2 regions of the Paenibacillus sp. FSL K6-1558 genome follow, and region 1 is predicted to be linked to the other one. Evidence: riboswitches for the same ligand, from Rfam matches in the RefSeq annotation. Region 1 holds a riboswitch; the other holds the start of a gene.
The links. Region 1 has a riboswitch for FMN ahead of ribD (bifunctional diaminohydroxyphosphoribosylaminopyrimidine deaminase/5-amino-6-(5-phosphoribosylamino)uracil reductase RibD). Riboswitches for the same ligand answer to the same signal wherever they lie in the genome.

Region 1 (8,585 bases):
TGTAGCAGCATCCCAACCTTTATTGCCGGCCTTCGTTCCTGCACGCTCAATCGCCTGTTCAATGTTCTCCGTAGTAACCAATCCAAAGATGGTCGGCACCCCTGTTTTCAGATTAATTGCCGCTACCCCTTTAGCCATCTCGTTGCAGACATAATCATAATGTGTTGTTGACCCACGGATAACCGTTCCGAGTGTGATGACTGCATCGTATTTGCCGCTTTCGGCCATTTTCTGAGCGATAAGCGGGATTTCGAAAGCTCCCGGTACCCAAGCTACATCTACTTCATTATCTTGCACACCGTGACGTTTGAACGCATCCAGCGCCCCGCTAAGCAACTTGCTCGTAATAAATTCATTAAACCGTCCAACTACCACGCCATATTTTAAACCTTCCGATACCAAATGTCCTTCAAAATAGTTAGGCATTATCGTCATCTCCCTGTCGATATATAATGTTATAGGTGCTGCAATTGAACATGTGAAATCTCCAATATTTACATATCAGAAAATTATCGTGAGTAGCTGAAATCACTGTTCATTCTGCTCGATATCATCAAACTTGAGCATATGGCCCAATTTGGCTTGCTTGGTGTGAAGGTAAGCTGTATTATCTTCATTCTCCTGCATCTGAATCGGTACACGCTCTACCACTTCCAGACCATATCCTTCCAAGCCTTTAATTTTCCGTGGATTATTCGTTAATAATCGAATCTGACGAACGCCAAGATCCTTCAAAATTTGTGCACCAATCCCATAATCGCGCAGATCAGCAGCAAAACCAAGCTTCAGATTGGCATCCACTGTATCCAGACCTTCTTCTTGCAGCTTGTAAGCCTTGAGTTTGTTGATTAAACCGATCCCACGGCCTTCTTGTCTCATATAGAGCAGTACGCCATTACCTTCATCATGAATCTGCTTCAGCGCCGCATCAAACTGCGGGCCACAGTCACAACGGTGAGAGTGGAACACGTCGCCAGTCAAACATTCGGAGTGAACACGAACCAATACAGGTTTGGAACCGTCAATATCCCCTTTGACCAAGGCAACATGTTCTTTATTATCCACTGCATTCGTATACGCCACTGCCTGGAATTCGCCAAAGTCCGTCGGCATACGCACGGAAACTTCACGTTGCACCAGCTTCTCCTTCTCATTCCGGTAACGAATCATGTCTTGGATACTAATCAGTTTCAGATCATGCTTACGTGCAATCTCCTGCAGGTCAGGAAGTCTGGCCATCGTACCATCTTCCTTGATCACCTCACAGATGACACCTGCGGGGTAAGAGCCGCACATGATCGCCAGATCAACTGCCGCTTCCGTGTGTCCGGCACGACGCAACACACCGCCGTCTTTGGCAATGAGCGGAAACATGTGACCCGGCTTGCGAAAATCACTGCTTTTCGCATTCGGATCAATCAAACCTTTAACGGTAATGGAACGCTCATGCGCCGAGATTCCCGTCGTTGTATCTTTGTGATCCACAGAGACCGTAAAAGCTGTCCCATGGAAATCTGTATTCTGCTGAACCATCGGTTTCAAATTTAATTCATCTGCCCGCTGCTGCGTAATGGGAACACAGACGAGCCCTCGACCTTCGGTAATCATGAAATTGATGACCTCAGGGGTTGCTTTTTCAGCCAAAGCAATAAAATCCCCTTCATTTTCCCGATCTTCGTCATCGACCACAATTACGGGTTTACCCCGCATCAAATCATAAATAGCTGCCTCAATTGAGTCCAGAATGGATGGCTCGGATTGTTCTGACATCAGCTGCACCTCCTGTTTCCAGTTTTATGTTTTATCCCTGTCTTTCCTATGTTTATGCAAACCCGTGATTGGAGAGAAACTCTTCACTAAGACTGCTTGGCTTGCCTGTTCTCGTTTCCGCATGGCTCTTGCCGTATTGCAACAGATGATCTACATATTTCCCCAAAATATCACATTCAATGTTGACGGTATCTCCTGTCTTTTTGACATTCAAAACCGTTTCCCCAATCGTATGGGGAATAATCGAAACCGTGAAGGAACTTTGAGTCGTCTGTACCACTGTCAAGCTAATCCCATCCAAAGTGACCGAACCTTTTGGAATTAGAAATTTGAAAAGTTCATGGTCACCCGGTCTGATCTCAAAAACAACTGCATTCTGATCCCGAGTAATACTACCGATAACCCCAGTCCCATCCACATGTCCCTGCACGATATGACCGCCGAATCGTCCACCGGACAACATGGCCCGCTCCAGATTAACCTTACTGCCGGACTGAAGCTGATTGAGATTGGTGTGTCGATACGTTTCCGGCATGACGTCTGCGGTAAAACCTCCGCCTTCCAGCGTGGTCGCGGTAAGACAAACCCCGTTAACCGCAACACTGTCACCAATTTTTAGATCGTCCATAATGACAGAAGCAGCGATGTTCAGAACCAGGGCCTCACCTTTACGACCAATGCGCCGGATCTGACCGACTTCTTCCACCAAACCCGTAAACATGCTATCTTCCTCCTATTCTGGCCAAATCGGAATACCGCCAATGCTAATATTATCTCCAACTTGCTCAATTTCCAGCTGATGCAATTGGATTGCCTGACTCATGCGCTCTACGCCTTCAAAACGGAAACTTCCCGGAGTATCATATCCACCCACAATCTTGGGAGCGATAAACATCAGTAAACGATCTACGAGCCGTGCTTCCAGCATTGCACCATTTAGTGTACCGCCGCCTTCCAGCAGAATCGAGCCAATATCCCGCTCTCCCAGCTTGCTCAGCCCATGTAGCAAATCTACGCGTGGTCCAGGCCCACAGCGAATAATTTCAACACCGTAAGCCTCGAGTCGCTCAGCCGCTTCCTGGCTAGCCTCATCGGTTGTAAGCACCCAAGTTGGCGCAAGTCCATCCTTGACCATTTTGGAGCCTACAGGCAACCTCAGCTTGGAATCCACAACGATCCGTACCGGACTGATGCCTTCTACCTGCAAGCGGGTAGTCAGCTCCGGATTATCGGCGATTACCGTATCCACGCCAACCATAATGCCTTGATGACGATGACGAAGCGCATGCACGATCTCACGCGCCAGTTCGTTGGAGATCCATTTGCTGTCCCCGCTACGCGTAGCAATTTTTCCATCCAGCGTAGAAGCTGTTTTGAGGGTAACGAAAGGAAGACCTGTTGTAATAAACTTGATAAACTTTTCATTCATACGTCTTCCGCGTTCGCGCAAAACACCCACTTCAACTTCGATGCCTTGTTGACGCAACATACTAATGCCTGTACCAGAAACCTGCGGATTCGGATCTTCACAACAAACCACCACCCGTTTAACCTTCTCATGGATCAAACGTTCGCTACAGGGTGGCGTTTTGCCATAATGACTGCAAGGTTCAAGCGTTACGTAAACGGTACTACCCTCCGCGTCGCTTCCAGCCATATTCAGCGCATGCACCTCTGCATGGCCTGTGCCTCGTTTCAGATGGCTTCCTAGACCAACAACACGTCCTTCTTTAACAACGACACATCCCACGACAGGATTAATTCCAGTCTGTCCTTGTGCCCGTTCTGCCATATCCAGTGCTAACGCCATATAAAATTCATCATTGATCATTTCCATATCCGTTCACCCCACGGTTATAATCTCGAACTAAAAAATCCCCACCGAACAATCTGTTCAGGTAGGGATGATGGAAGACTACTGTCATCTGCAGGAGAGATGAAACACACCAATACCGACACTTCACCAAAACCAGTTAACAGGTAAGTGAAAATAAACACATACCTTATTGCATACCCATTCGAGCTATAGAATGATATACAAAAAAATCAGGTGAAGAGTTTCTATATACGGTATTATGTACCAGAAAACTCATTATAAACAAGCCTTCCACACATATCATCCAAACGAGCTGAATGCTATGCGACATCACTCCTGCGGAGTGCAACCACACCGGCTTACACCCACTCCTTCTCCCATCCAGACTATACTGTCGGTTCTGGAATTACACCAGATCAGCCATCTGCTATAAGCAGACAGGTCACGGACTTTGCCATATCGGTGGAAAATAAATCCCCAACACGCATCACCGCCGGTAGGGAATTACACCCTGCCCTGAAGGATCGCTTTCGTTATTAATTGGATGTTAGCACTTTAATGTCAAAAAATCAATTCATTTTTGTTTCTTTTTGTCACATACTAACTTTTAATAAGCATTTATATTACAAAATCCGCATCTCATACTAGACACGGACTTCATCAATATTGGAAAATAAATTCTAAAGGTCTGGAAAACACCAGCTTGCCATGTGCCTCAAATCCTTTGCAGCATGGAACGGAACACTCTCAGGTTTGGGCTGGGAAGCATTAGGAGCTGGCATATCGCGGGCTACTCTTCTAACCCAACTGGTCGAGTCGATTCCAATGGCCGAACACTGCCAGCGCTCATCCGGCCTTGGACGAACGGTCAGAATAAGGTCTTCTTTTCCCGGCATATCGGGGAACACGCCATCCAGATATTCAACAATGGTACGTTTGTCCTTCACTTCATGACAATATACAGTAACCCAAGAACCACTAAGTACTTTCACTGCATATACGTCTCCAGGCTGCACTTCACCTGTACCGGCATCCGGAGATTTTTTCGGCACCTTCGCCTTGGTACCTACACCTCGTCTGCTTTCAAATGCACCAATAACGGTCTCACTCGCCAGTGGATTCGGTTCAGGCTTGTTCTCAAGCGATACATCACTGCAATCGAATTCACCAAAGATCAGGTTCAAATTGTGCTCGTTGATTCCTACAGATGAATCCCACCATGCCAAGGGAGCTTGTACCTCAACGCGGGTATTAGGTCTCTTGTCGCGTTCTGCATATGAGGTGAAGGCTGTAATCATTCCTGGCTGTTCTGGCGTGTCCAGAATGCCGATCAGCGCCAGCGTTTCAAGCAGTTCGCGGTAAACATATACTTTTTTCGTAGGCAGGAGTTGTTCTTTTTTGAGCGCATCCGCTGCCTTGCTGTACCGAGTCTTGGGCGGCAAATTGCGCAATACCGTTAACACCGCGCGTAACGTCCAGCGATCATACTCATTAGGAACAGGAGGCTCCTGCGAAGCAGCCATCTCTCTCAGAGCGAGTACATGTCCAAAGATATCTCCATCAAGCGGTGTACCGTTGGTCATTCGCCAGTACCACTGAAGCGAAGTATCTACTCCGTCATTCACATCCAAACCACAGATCTGGCACTTACGACTGGAAGGATATGGACTATATTCATGGTCAGGTATGCTGGTTGCAATCAGTTTTCCTGTAAGAAGTGAACGCCAGATCATTGGTGCTGACCATAGAGAAGCCACAAAAGCCTGAGCAGCCTCCTGAAGTATCCAACGCTCAGCCAATGTTCTCAGTTCTCGGATCGTATCCTCATGCTGCGGTCTTTCAAAGTGATTAGGCTCATGTCCAGTAGCCTCTAGTGCCTGTAATTGTTCCGCCGATACGTCCTCTGGTACATTGTGTCTTGAAGCACGTAACTCCTCGTCCCAAATCGTGCTCTCACTATAAATATGTTGAAGTAATTTCAGTTGCTGTACAACATCTAAAGTCAAAGTAACAACATCCTTTCACAGTAGTTCTGAAAACATGCAAACTCAGTATAGTGCGCTGTCAAACCTCATGTATTCGGTTTCAACAGTCTGTACCTAGCTAGAATAACCTACAATCAACTCGTCCCGCCAGTTCCTTTAAGCTTATTTTAATAACACTTTGCAAGGCAATCACGCAAAAAAGTTGTACAATGCACAAAACCCCTGGTACTTCCGTAATAGGAATGTACCAGGGGTTAACTTGACGCCGCCGAGCAGATTCAGTTGAAATTAAACTTCTACAACTTCAACAGTTTCCATTTTGTCGCGGCCTTCGAATGCATCAACAAACTCCATACCTTTGCTTACTTTACCAAATACAGTATGTTGTCCGTCCAAATGTGGCTGTGGTTGGTAGCAGATGTAGAACTGGCTTCCGCCTGTGTTGCGGCCAGCATGTGCCATCGCAAGTGTTCCACGCTCATGTTTGTTCGGGTTGATCTCACAGTTGATTGTGTAACCAGGACCGCCAGTACCGGAACCGCTAGGGCATCCACCTTGAGCTACGAAGCCCGGAATTACACGGTGGAAAACGAGTCCGTTATAGAAACCGGAGTTTGCTAATTTTTCAAAGTTTGCTACGGTGTTTGGCGCTTCTTGATCGAACAGGTCAATCAGAACTTCTCCGCCGTTTGCCAATTTAATTTTCGCTTGTTTCGCCATATGTAAATGACTCCTTTCAATTTTGAGCAAAAGTAATTGTGATGCAATACCAAACTTGTGGTCAAGCATTACAGCACTTTTCTTAGTGTACACCGAAAAGGGCCGAATCGCAAAAGAAAGAGCTATATTTTTGATTTTCTACTCTCAAATACAAGCCTTCAAGCGTGCCAAATAGCTACAATGTCCATGACAAAGGACGGAAGGGGCAAGCCCATTCCGTCCTCATCTAGCGCTATAGGAACTTGAATTAACGAGTAACCGGCTGTTTGCCAATACGCGCTGGCACGAGGTCGTTTTGGATAATGTCCTGATATGACTCACGGCGTACAACCACATCGCCTTGACCGTCTTTGACAAACACAACCGCCGGACGACGAATCCGGTTGTAGTTGCTTGCCATGGAGTAGTTATATGCCCCTGTGCAAGCTACGGCAAGCAGATCACCGCTCTCCACTTTTGGCAGATCCAGATCCCATATCAACATGTCACCGCTCTCGCAGCATTTCCCCGCTACAGATACCGTTTCTGTTGCCGCTTCGTTTGCACGATTTGCCAGTACGGCCTCATACTTGGACTCATACAATGCAGGGCGTGGGTTATCCGTCATCCCGCCATCTACTGCTACATATTTACGCACGCCGGGGATGTCTTTGCTCGTTCCAACGGTGTACAGCGTTGTGCCTGCTTCACCTACGATGCTACGGCCTGGCTCGACCCAAATTTCAGGCACTGCATAGCCGATTTGCGCAAAATGATTTTTTACCGCATCGGTGATGGCCTTCACATACTGAGCCACTTCAAGCGGCGTATCACCGTCAATATAACGGATTCCGAATCCGCCGCCCAGGTTTACGACTTTGAATGCCACATTCAGGCGCTCGTATACACTTGCTGCAAATTCAGCAACACGTTGAACCGCCATCTGGAATCCTTCAACCTCAAAGATCTGGGAACCGATGTGAGAATGCACACCAAGCAATACCAAGTTGGACTGTTTGGACGCGAGTTCAATAGCTTCGAATGCTGTACCGTTGCCGATATCGAAACCGAACTTGGAGTCCGTTTGTCCTGTCGAAATATATTCATGCGTATGCGCCTCAACACCTGGCGTTACACGCAGGAGGATGTTAACTTTACGGTTTTTGTCCGCTGCGACAGCTTGGAGCAGATGCAACTCGTTAAAGTTGTCAACCACGAAGCATCCAATTTCAGCGTCAAGCGCCATTTCGATCTCTTCGATCGTTTTGTTATTGCCGTGGAAATGAATGCGTTCTGCCGGGAACCCGGCTTGCAATGCAGTGAACAGTTCGCCGTCAGAGACAACGTCCAGAGAAAGACCTTCCTCTGCTGCCAGAGCACACATCGCCATAACACAAAATGCTTTGCTTGCATATGCAACTTGGAAGCCCAAACCTGAAGCGCGGAATGCTTCCATGTACTCTCTGCAGCGCTCGCGAACCAATTGCTCGTCCACAACATAGAGCGGTGTTCCAAATTGCTCTTTCATATCCGTAACGTCTACTCCACCAATCTCCAGGTGGCCTTGCTCATTTATTCTACTTGTACCGTGTAAATACATCGTTTGCATTCCTCACTTTTTGTATACTGGAACAGTTACTATTCCATTGATTTTACACCAGTATATCAAATTAAGCCGGGAGATGAATGGATTTTTCGGCACATCATTTGTGTTTTTTACCTTTTCGCAATTCACCGTCGGGATCTTCGGACATCTTGGTGTTGTCACGCGTTTTGTTGAACGATGGACGTTTCTTGCTGACAAGCAATGGAACCCTGAACAAAAAGTTGCCAAATGCCTTTGCATTAAAAGGTATAAATGGCCAAAGATACGACGAGTTATATGAACGGTGAATGGTCAACGCCACAACAAGCAAAGTCGTTCCAACGACCAAACCTGGTACTTTAAATATCGCAACTGCAATGAGCAGTAGCAGCCGGACCAGTCGATTGGCGAGTCCTAACTCGTAACTCGGTGTAGCAAACATTCCGATTGCCGCAATCGCCATATAGAGCACAACCTCATTGACAAAATAGCCCGTTTTCACCGCGATATCTCCGACCAGTATTGCCGCAATTAGACCCATGGCGGAAGCCAGCGGCGTAGGCGTATGAACCGCAGCCATCCGTAATAAGTCTACACCCAGCTCGATGAGTAGAAATTGCAAAATAATCGGTAATTTCACATTTTCCTGTGGGCCGATGAAATCGAAACCGATCGGTTTGAGCGAAGGTTCGATGACCATCAGCATCCATAGCGGCAGTAGAAACAGAGA
Region 2 (8,585 bases), 420 kb from region 1:
TCGGAATAACCGACGAAGTGTACGTCGCTGGCGTGACAGGCAGTCCTAAAAACGAAACAGGCTCACCTGCAGACATCAACGCCCCTAAGGAAGGATGCAACAGAACACCAGCAATCGTTAATGCAAAGCCTACGTTAGCTTTAAGCTTAACAGCCGCACTCCAGGCAAGCAGCATCGGCAAGAAGTAATACGCCGCATCACCGATAAACGTCATAATCGTATTGAACTGCCCATCCAGATCGACGAGATCAAATGTTTTCAAAATAAGAAGAACGGCTTTGATCATCGCACAACCAATCATGGCTGGCAGGATCGGTGTAAAGATTCCGGATATCGTGTCCAGAAGCGTAGTCAGTTTTCCTTTTTTCACAGTAGGGGCATCATTATTGGTTGCAAAGTTCCCCAGCTGCGTCAAAGCTTTATACACATTGTTTACCTCGTTACCGATAATGACCTGATACTGCCCACCACTGCTGGCAACACCTACAACCCCTTGGACATTTTTTAAAGCTTCATCATTCGCGACCTTCTCGTCTTTCAGATTAAATCGCAACCTTGTAGCACAGTGTGTTACACTATCTACGTTTTTTTCTCCACCAACCAGTTTTAAAATCTCGGCGGCTGTGCTTTCATGTTTCATGTACTGCTCCCCCTCAAACGTTTTTAGGTATAAAAAAAGACCTAGAATTCTATCGAATATAGATAAGCTCTATACACGATGGAACTCTAGGTCTTGCCTGCCTCACCAGTAACAATCCTAGTATACTCATTATAGTGGCCGATGAATTATTCCTTCTCTTCATCAATGACCCTTTTGATATGAACCGTTAAATATACCAATTCGTCTTCTGTTAATTCTTTTCCATAATCGACCCGAATCAGCTGTGCAATTCGGAGACTGCATTGATATTCATTCGCATACTTTTCCTTAATGATATGGAGAAAATCACTGTCACCACTTTTCACAACCGTATGATTAAACAAGCGGTAGGCGAAAAATTTCAAATGAGTGACAAGCCTGGAATAATGAAGCGAGCTTTCATTGAAATGAATATTAAACTGATATCGAATAATATTCAAGACTTTATGAATGAACTGTGTAATCTTCATGGTTTCTTCCATTTCGGATCCCAATTCTGCATTGACAATATGAAGTGCAATGAACCCAGCCTCATCTTCAGGCAGTGTAATGTTGAATTCTTCATTAATCATATCCCGGGCTTTCATAGCCACGCGAAATTCATTGGAGTAAAACGCTTTAATCTCAGACAACAACGCATTATTGAAATTCATACCTTGCTTATAACGCGCCACTGCAAAATTAATATGATCCGTTAACGTTAGATATATATTTTCATTGAGTTCCTTGTTTAGAGACTGCTTGGCGTATTGAATAATGCTATCGGATACACGAATATATTCCATCGGGATTTGTGCCAGCAGGGCATATAATTTACCTGTTACATTTTTGGATTTCAGAAAAAATTCTTTCTCAATTTTGTCTGTGTCCACATCGTCTCCCTTTTTCTTCTGAAAACCGATGCCACTGCCTAAAAGCATCATCTCCTGGCGCCGTTCATTCACTGCACAGACGACATTATTGTTAATAATTCGTGTAATCTTCATCGGAATCTCCTTTTAAAATGAAACGTTAACAGAATTTAGCAACAAAAAAAAGACCATTAATTATGCACACATGAAAGAATACAGTTCTGCATGTTTGCATTATCAATCGGTCTTGCCTGCTGATCAGTAACAATCCTGATTATATTCATTATTAACTTATATCGCTATCTTAGTGGAAAGCGTTCTATTTGTCAACATACCTTACTCCAACCCTAATTTCATGTGAAAACAATTTACGAAAAACGGATTAGAGAAGAAAGACAAGAAAAGAGCCGTATTCTGGATGAACGGCCCTTTGACTTTAATTATTTTATGACAGCTTTATTATGAAAAAACAACCCGATCTGCATCGGACATCCGATATTGCGTCAACAAATATTCCGTACTCTGCATGGCTTTGCGCCGAACTTCATTCAGATCGACATGCAGCAGCTTGCCCTCTCGCTTCACAGGCTTCCCAGCAACAAAAACCGTATCCACATTAGACGGATTCGCGAATTGCACAACAGCACCAATCGGATCGTGCACGGGGAACAAGTTCAGATCCGTCGTGCGAATCATGATCACATCCGCTTCTTTTCCCGGCGTAAGCGAGCCTGTTTTTTGCTCCAGTCCTAAGGCCCGCGAACCCGCGGAGGTCGCAAATCGCAACACCTGGCTTGCCTGCAAACTGAGTTCACCCGGCATTTCACCTTGTTGCAAAAGGTACTCATTCGTTCTTGAACGCTCAGCTTGCAACGCAAATTTCATCTGTGAAAACATATCTCCGCCCGTCGAAGTCACGACATCTACACCAAGCGTTGGCGTACCTCCATGCTCAAGAAAGTATCCTGTAGCCGGATAACCATGTCCCATCATCATCTCAACTTCAGGTGTGACAGACAAAGAAGCTCCGCTGTCTGCGAGCATTTTGAATTCATCCATGCCCATCGTATTGCCATGAACAACATTGATTCGTGGACCAAGCAGTCCTGCCTCATACATTCGGCTGATCGAACGATCCGCTGATCCCCAGCTGCCGAAACCGACATGCATCGAACAAATGGCGTCCAGTTCTTCCGCAAGCTGAATATCCTGCACCGTTGTATCCCAGTGGCTAAACTCCGGTCCCCGAATAGCAAGTCCATAGGTGAGTAGTTGATCTTTCGAAGAGAAATATCGCTCCTTAACACCTCTCACATTCTCTGGATACGACAGCTTACTCTCACGATTCCAATACATTGTTTCCCCTGGCACACCATGGGCAAAAACAGCACGAATTCCTGCATCCTGTAATCCTCGAATCAGTTCCTCTGTGTGCTCAGCCGAGTATGGCATACTCCAATCCAGCACCGTAGTGACGCCTGCATTAAGCGCTTCCAGTGATCCCAGCAGATTGGCAATATAGCTATCCTCTGGACGAAGCTTGCTTCCCATAGCTCCATAGTACAAATTTTGCAGATAGACGGGGAGCGACCAGTTTGTTCCGGCTGTTTTGACAAGCGATTCCCACATATGCCGGTGTGTATCCACCAGTCCAGGCATAATAATCATGTCTGAAGCGTCGATGACCTCAATATCTGCATTGGACACCTCAATATTTGGTTGAACCGCTGTAATCAAAGAATCCTGAATAAGTACGTCTGCCCGGTTATACTGACCAATACGAGCATCCATCGATAATACACAACCGTTCTTCAAAAGATAACCTGTCCTCATAAGACATCTCTCCAATCGTAATGGTTTGTAAAATGATCTGATCCGCATTGCTTGTTCTTACATATACTTTATGACTATATTTTCACTAGTATATATACATTATATATCATATCTTAATATTTATCAAATTCTGGAAGAGCTAACTGAGACCTATATAGTGATTCACGGATTGGAAAAGGTAGAACTTCGTTGGTAAACTTAATAATTATGTTTTACTCTTTTCCTCACTAGAGTGTATTTTTCGTTTCGCTCGAAAACGTCTCACCTTCATTAGATTACCGCACATCTTATCATCGCAATATTTCTGTGTTCTGCTCCGGGTATCATCATAGAAGATCCAGCGGCAGTCCGGATTGTCACAGGAACGAATTCTCTTCCCTTCGCCCTCAACGAGTGTCACGGCAAAATCAGCCGCAACCTCTGCCATCACCTGAGCCCAATGTCTATGAATAGGAACAAGCGCAACACCCAGTTGTTGATCTTGTGTAATTATTCGTCTAATGACTTCGCCAGCCATCATAAAATCATTCAACCAAGCCTGATCCTTCTCAGTAAAGAGCTTCCCGTTAGACAAACGAATAGCCAGTGACTGCAAATCATCTCTAAAACCTCTCAATGTAGATTCCTCTTCATTCGACGCCGGTACTGACGCTTCTAATTGCCAACGATTCAAAAAATCTTGTTGCCAGTTTACGTTCCCCAGTCTGTCTTCTGATCGCTCCCCACCACGCCAATCATGATAATCGCTGTTAACAAAATCAGTCCATAATCTATCCATGAGAGCCTCCGATTAATGTAACTATCTAAATCATTAAAAGATGGTTACACCCTTTGAAATTGTGTTATATTAATTGTAACCACTTCCACCCACATTAGCTAGTTACCATCATGAAGATGCAAGGGCGAGATGAATCTGACAAGAGAGGAATGAAATTAAAAAATGAAAACAGTCACCACAGCATTAGATGTATTGGTTATTCAGAATGAAGATACCTGGGATCAATGTAACTGGATCGTCCCATTGTCAAAAGCGCTTGAGGGACTGAACGCCGAACAGGCTGCCTGGGTTCCTCCTTCAGGTGGACTGAGCATATGGCAACTAGCCAATCATATGTTTTATTACAATCAACGTATTTTGGAACGTCTTCAGGGAAAAGAACCGTCTGTACCCGCTGCAGATTCCAACGTAGCTACGTTTGGTATTTCCGGTGATCCTTTGAACGAAGCTGGCTGGAGCAAGCTGATGGAACAAACCACTAAACTGGCTGAGCAGTTACGCGACACCCTTGCTACATTACAGGACTCGAAGCTTGAGGAAGCTTATATGGATTCCGACGACAACTGGGCTCAGACGCTTGCCCGCTGGGTTCTACACGATGCCTATCATGCAGGTCAGATTGTGCAGTTGCGGAGGCAACAGGGATGCTGGAGTATTGTTTTCTAAAAAAACACTTGAACTGATAGCGTTTACAGGAATAAGATGAACTTCATAAGGTTACAACTTGTTCAATACACTAATTAAAATTGAATAGGATCTTCGGGGTAGGGTGCAATTCCCAACCGGCGGTGATGTTCTTATAGAACCAGCCCGCGACTCGCTGTTTAGTTACCACCTGGCAGCGACTGACTTGGTGCGATTCCAAGGCCGACGGTATAGTCCGGATGAGAGAAGATCAACACAACGGCAAGCCGTATTTGGGAAGTCTTTTTCCCTGACGCCTTGTCTTTGAATGGTCCCCCGTTTATTTGGCGTACGCCAAGGACGGGGGATTTTGTCGATTTTGCCAACTGAAGATTCCGTGTTCTGACGAAGGAGTCCTGAATATGGAAAACACATCAACAGCATCAACGATTTATCGCAAGGAACGAAGCAACACCGGATTTTGGCTAGTTGTGCTAGGCGCAGCCCTCTGGGGTGTAGACCCCTTATTCCGCATCCTTTTGCTAAAAACGATGACTTCTACACAGATTGTTCTAATCGAACACATCATCGTCAGCCTTGTCGCGATTCCGGTATTATGGAAGTTCCGGGATGATCTGAAGAAACTGCGTGCACGTCACTGGATCGCTGTTATCTTCATTTCCTGGGGCGGATCAGCGCTGGCAACGGTATTATTCACTTTGGCGCTTACCCATAACGATCCCAATACGGTATTGTTGTTGCAAAAAATGCAACCACTCTTCGCAATTGTACTTGCGAAATTGTTATTAAAAGAAACATTGCCGCGTCACTTCGGCGGACTGTTCATCATTGCGCTGGCAGGAACATATCTGCTTACGTTTGGCTTCTCACTTCCGCTCGGCAACTGGAATAACTGGATTCATGCAGGTAGTCTGCTGTCTCTTGGTGCCGCAGCTTTGTGGGGTGGATCTACCGTTATGGGCCGGTTAATGCTTGGTCAAGCTCGTTATGAGACGGTCACCTCCCTTCGCTTCGTCGTTGCGCTTCCACTCCTGATCTTCATGACCTGGAATGAAGGTGCACCTTGGACACTCCCGGCTGGAACAGGGGCACAGGCTGCCGTTATCCTGAATATTCTTGGGCAGGCACTTTTACCAGGCTTGCTAAGTCTACTCTTGTATTACAAAGGGTTGTCTTCCACCAAAGCTTCTGTTGCAACCCTCGCAGAACTCAGTTTCCCGATGGCCGGCGTGCTTGTAAACTGGATTGCATTCCGTACGCTGATAACCTGGGAGCAATTGCTTGGCTTTATCCTGATCTGGATCGCACTATTCCTGATCTCCAAACAGCAGGAACGCTCTACACCGATCGCCGAGGCCGCACCCAAACTTCGCACGGAGTAATACATTTTCATCTGGTTCAAATAATATAAGCACTGTTTCACCTTAATGAGGTGAACAGTGCTTTTCTTCTGCCGTATTTCTTCTATTATGATGGATTGATGTTTTGTTTTTTGTCTGCCTAGGTGGTACGATGGCTTATGGAACTTGGAACAAGATATCCAACAGGAACTATTTTCAGAGAGGAACGATTACTAATGTCTTCATTCTCATATACCTCCTATGACTCTATAGGGCTCGCCGAACTGATTCGCTCCCGGGAAGTATCCCCGGTTGAACTGCTTGAAGCTGCCTATGCACGTCTGGAAGAAGTCAATCCACATCTCAATGCAGTCATTCGTACATATGAAACACGTGCTCGGCAGGAAGCCAGCATGGTTAGGCCTGGAGAACAGCCATTTGCAGGTGTGCCGTTGCTCCTCAAAGATATTTCTCAATCTTTGGAAGGTGAACTTCTTACCTCTGGCTCACGTCTGTTCAGCGAACATCGTGCTCTTCGCAACTCCAATTTCGTAACTCGTTTGCTCGAAGCAGGCTTTATTGTGATCGGACATACGAATACACCGGAATTCGGGTTGAAAAATATAACCGAGCCACGTCTACACGGGCCAACGCGCAATCCGTGGAATGTGAATCATTCCCCAGGCGGCTCAAGCGGCGGTGCCGCTGCCGCTGTAGCATCAGGCATCGTGCCGCTTGCTGGCGCAAGTGATGGCGGTGGTTCCATTCGAATTCCCGCTTCTTTCAGCGGTTTGTTTGGGCTGAAACCAACCCGCGGACGCACTCCCGTTGGTCCAGGTGTGGGAAGACAATGGCAAGGAGCCTCGATAGATTTTGCAGTATCTCGCTCCGTCAGAGACAGTGCTGCACTGCTGGATACGCTCCAGATTATCCAACCGGAAGCCGCATTTCATGCACCATTATTCCCAGGAAGTTACCTGACTGATATGAACTATCCGCATCAACGCAAATGGCGAATCGCTTATACGATGGATTCACCTGTCGGCACACCTGTCAGTGAAGATGCCAAAGAGGCTGTGATGAAATTAGTCCATTTCTTGGAATCTCAAGGGTATCATGTTGAAGAAAAGTTAAGTCCAGTCAATGGCGTACGCCTGATGGAAAACTATTACATGATGAACAGCGGCGAGATGGCCGCTATGATTTCATCCATGGAACATAGTATGGGTCGTTCTCTCACTGCAGATGATATGGAGATTGAGTCCTGGGTACTGGCTGAAGCGGGCAAAAAAGTATCTGCTGCTGAATTTGTTCATAGCTTGGCCGAATGGGACGTGGCGGCTGCGCAGATGTCTACGCTGTTTGAACGGTATGATTTTTACATCACACCTGTTAACGCTTTTCCCGCACCCCGGATTGGCGAACTGACGCCACATGCGGAGCAGATTCAACATCTGATGTCCGTCAGTGATCTCGATAAAACGGCGCAACAAGAGCTGATCTATGAGATGTTCAAGCCGAGCCTTAAGTACACCCCGTTCACGCAGCTTGCAAATCTGACAGGCCAACCTGCCATTAGTCTTCCTCTGCATTTAACTGCAGAAGGATTGCCAATGGGTGTTCAGGTTATGGCAACCAAAGGCCGTGAAGATTGGTTATTACATCTGGCGGGACAACTCGAATCAACAGAATTGTGGGTTGGCATGGAAGCGAATCCCATGTTCCCAACCTCGACAAAAGCTTAAAATACTTATAAAAGCGGAAAGAAGCCAGCAGAACATAACTGTATGGCTTTTTTTCAGTGGAACAGGAATCGCATCAGAGCAGAGAACCTGATGCGATTTGAATGATTCTTTAATTTAGTCCATGTGACTATCTTGGATGATAATTACAGTTGTTCATGTGACCATCTTTCTGACAATAGATTTCGGTTAACATAATAATGATGATGTAAATCAAAATCTCGGACTACTTCTCTACCGGATAAAATTTGCTTGTCATGTAAACCCTAATGTAGTGAAATAAATAACTTAGCGGGAGGGATCAGCGATGGGAATTTTAAGTGGAAATCCTAAAAACGAGCCCATGCATTATGGAGAAATCTATAGTGCATGGGAGTGCTCAATGGTAGCCAAAGGAGCTGTCTCTTGTTATCAGGCTTATATGAATCACGCAGGAGATAAAGATTTGAAGAAAATTTTAGAAGACTTGCTGGATCAGGCAAGACTGGAAATTAAAGAATGTGACGCCTTACTCACCGAGAACGGTATCACGCCCGCTCCGACTCTTCCAGAGAGACCCGTTGTGGCATTAGAGGACATTCCTCCTGGCGCAAGGTTTACTGATCCAGAGATCGGTGCCAAAATTGCAGCTGATAATGCTCTTGGATTAGTCGCCGCGAGTCAGACTATTGGCCAATCCATCCGCGAGGACATTGGTGCACTGTTTGCGAAGTATCACGTTACCAAAACGGCACTGGGTGTTCGAATTCTCCGTTT

Region 2: it holds a riboswitch for FMN, as region 1 does, so the genes downstream of both, MHI38_RS03690 (DMT family transporter) here and ribD (bifunctional diaminohydroxyphosphoribosylaminopyrimidine deaminase/5-amino-6-(5-phosphoribosylamino)uracil reductase RibD) in region 1, are expected to answer to the same signal.

The regions. Positions count from the first base shown of each region.
Region 1 covers NZ_JBBOCV010000001.1:1,309,816-1,318,400, forward strand. Annotated here, with positions in the region: gene ribH (6,7-dimethyl-8-ribityllumazine synthase) at 1-426, opposite strand, end outside; gene MHI38_RS05525 (bifunctional 3,4-dihydroxy-2-butanone-4-phosphate synthase/GTP cyclohydrolase II) at 529-1,770, opposite strand; gene ribE (riboflavin synthase) at 1,823-2,491, opposite strand; gene ribD (bifunctional diaminohydroxyphosphoribosylaminopyrimidine deaminase/5-amino-6-(5-phosphoribosylamino)uracil reductase RibD) at 2,504-3,607, opposite strand; FMN riboswitch at 3,952-4,114, opposite strand; gene MHI38_RS05540 (hypothetical protein) at 4,267-5,592, opposite strand; gene MHI38_RS05545 (peptidylprolyl isomerase) at 5,860-6,291, opposite strand; gene lysA (diaminopimelate decarboxylase) at 6,539-7,870, opposite strand; gene MHI38_RS05555 (spore germination protein) at 7,974-8,585, opposite strand, start outside.
Region 2 covers NZ_JBBOCV010000001.1:893,205-901,789, forward strand. Annotated here, with positions in the region: gene MHI38_RS03665 (beta-glucoside-specific PTS transporter subunit IIABC) at 1-640, opposite strand, end outside; gene licT (BglG family transcription antiterminator LicT) at 787-1,626, opposite strand; gene MHI38_RS03675 (amidohydrolase family protein) at 1,951-3,324, opposite strand; gene MHI38_RS03680 (CGNR zinc finger domain-containing protein) at 3,530-4,102, opposite strand; gene MHI38_RS03685 (DinB family protein) at 4,265-4,768, shown strand; FMN riboswitch at 4,854-5,002, shown strand; gene MHI38_RS03690 (DMT family transporter) at 5,149-6,129, shown strand; gene MHI38_RS03695 (amidase) at 6,324-7,832, shown strand; gene MHI38_RS03700 (DUF3231 family protein) at 8,137-8,585, shown strand, end outside.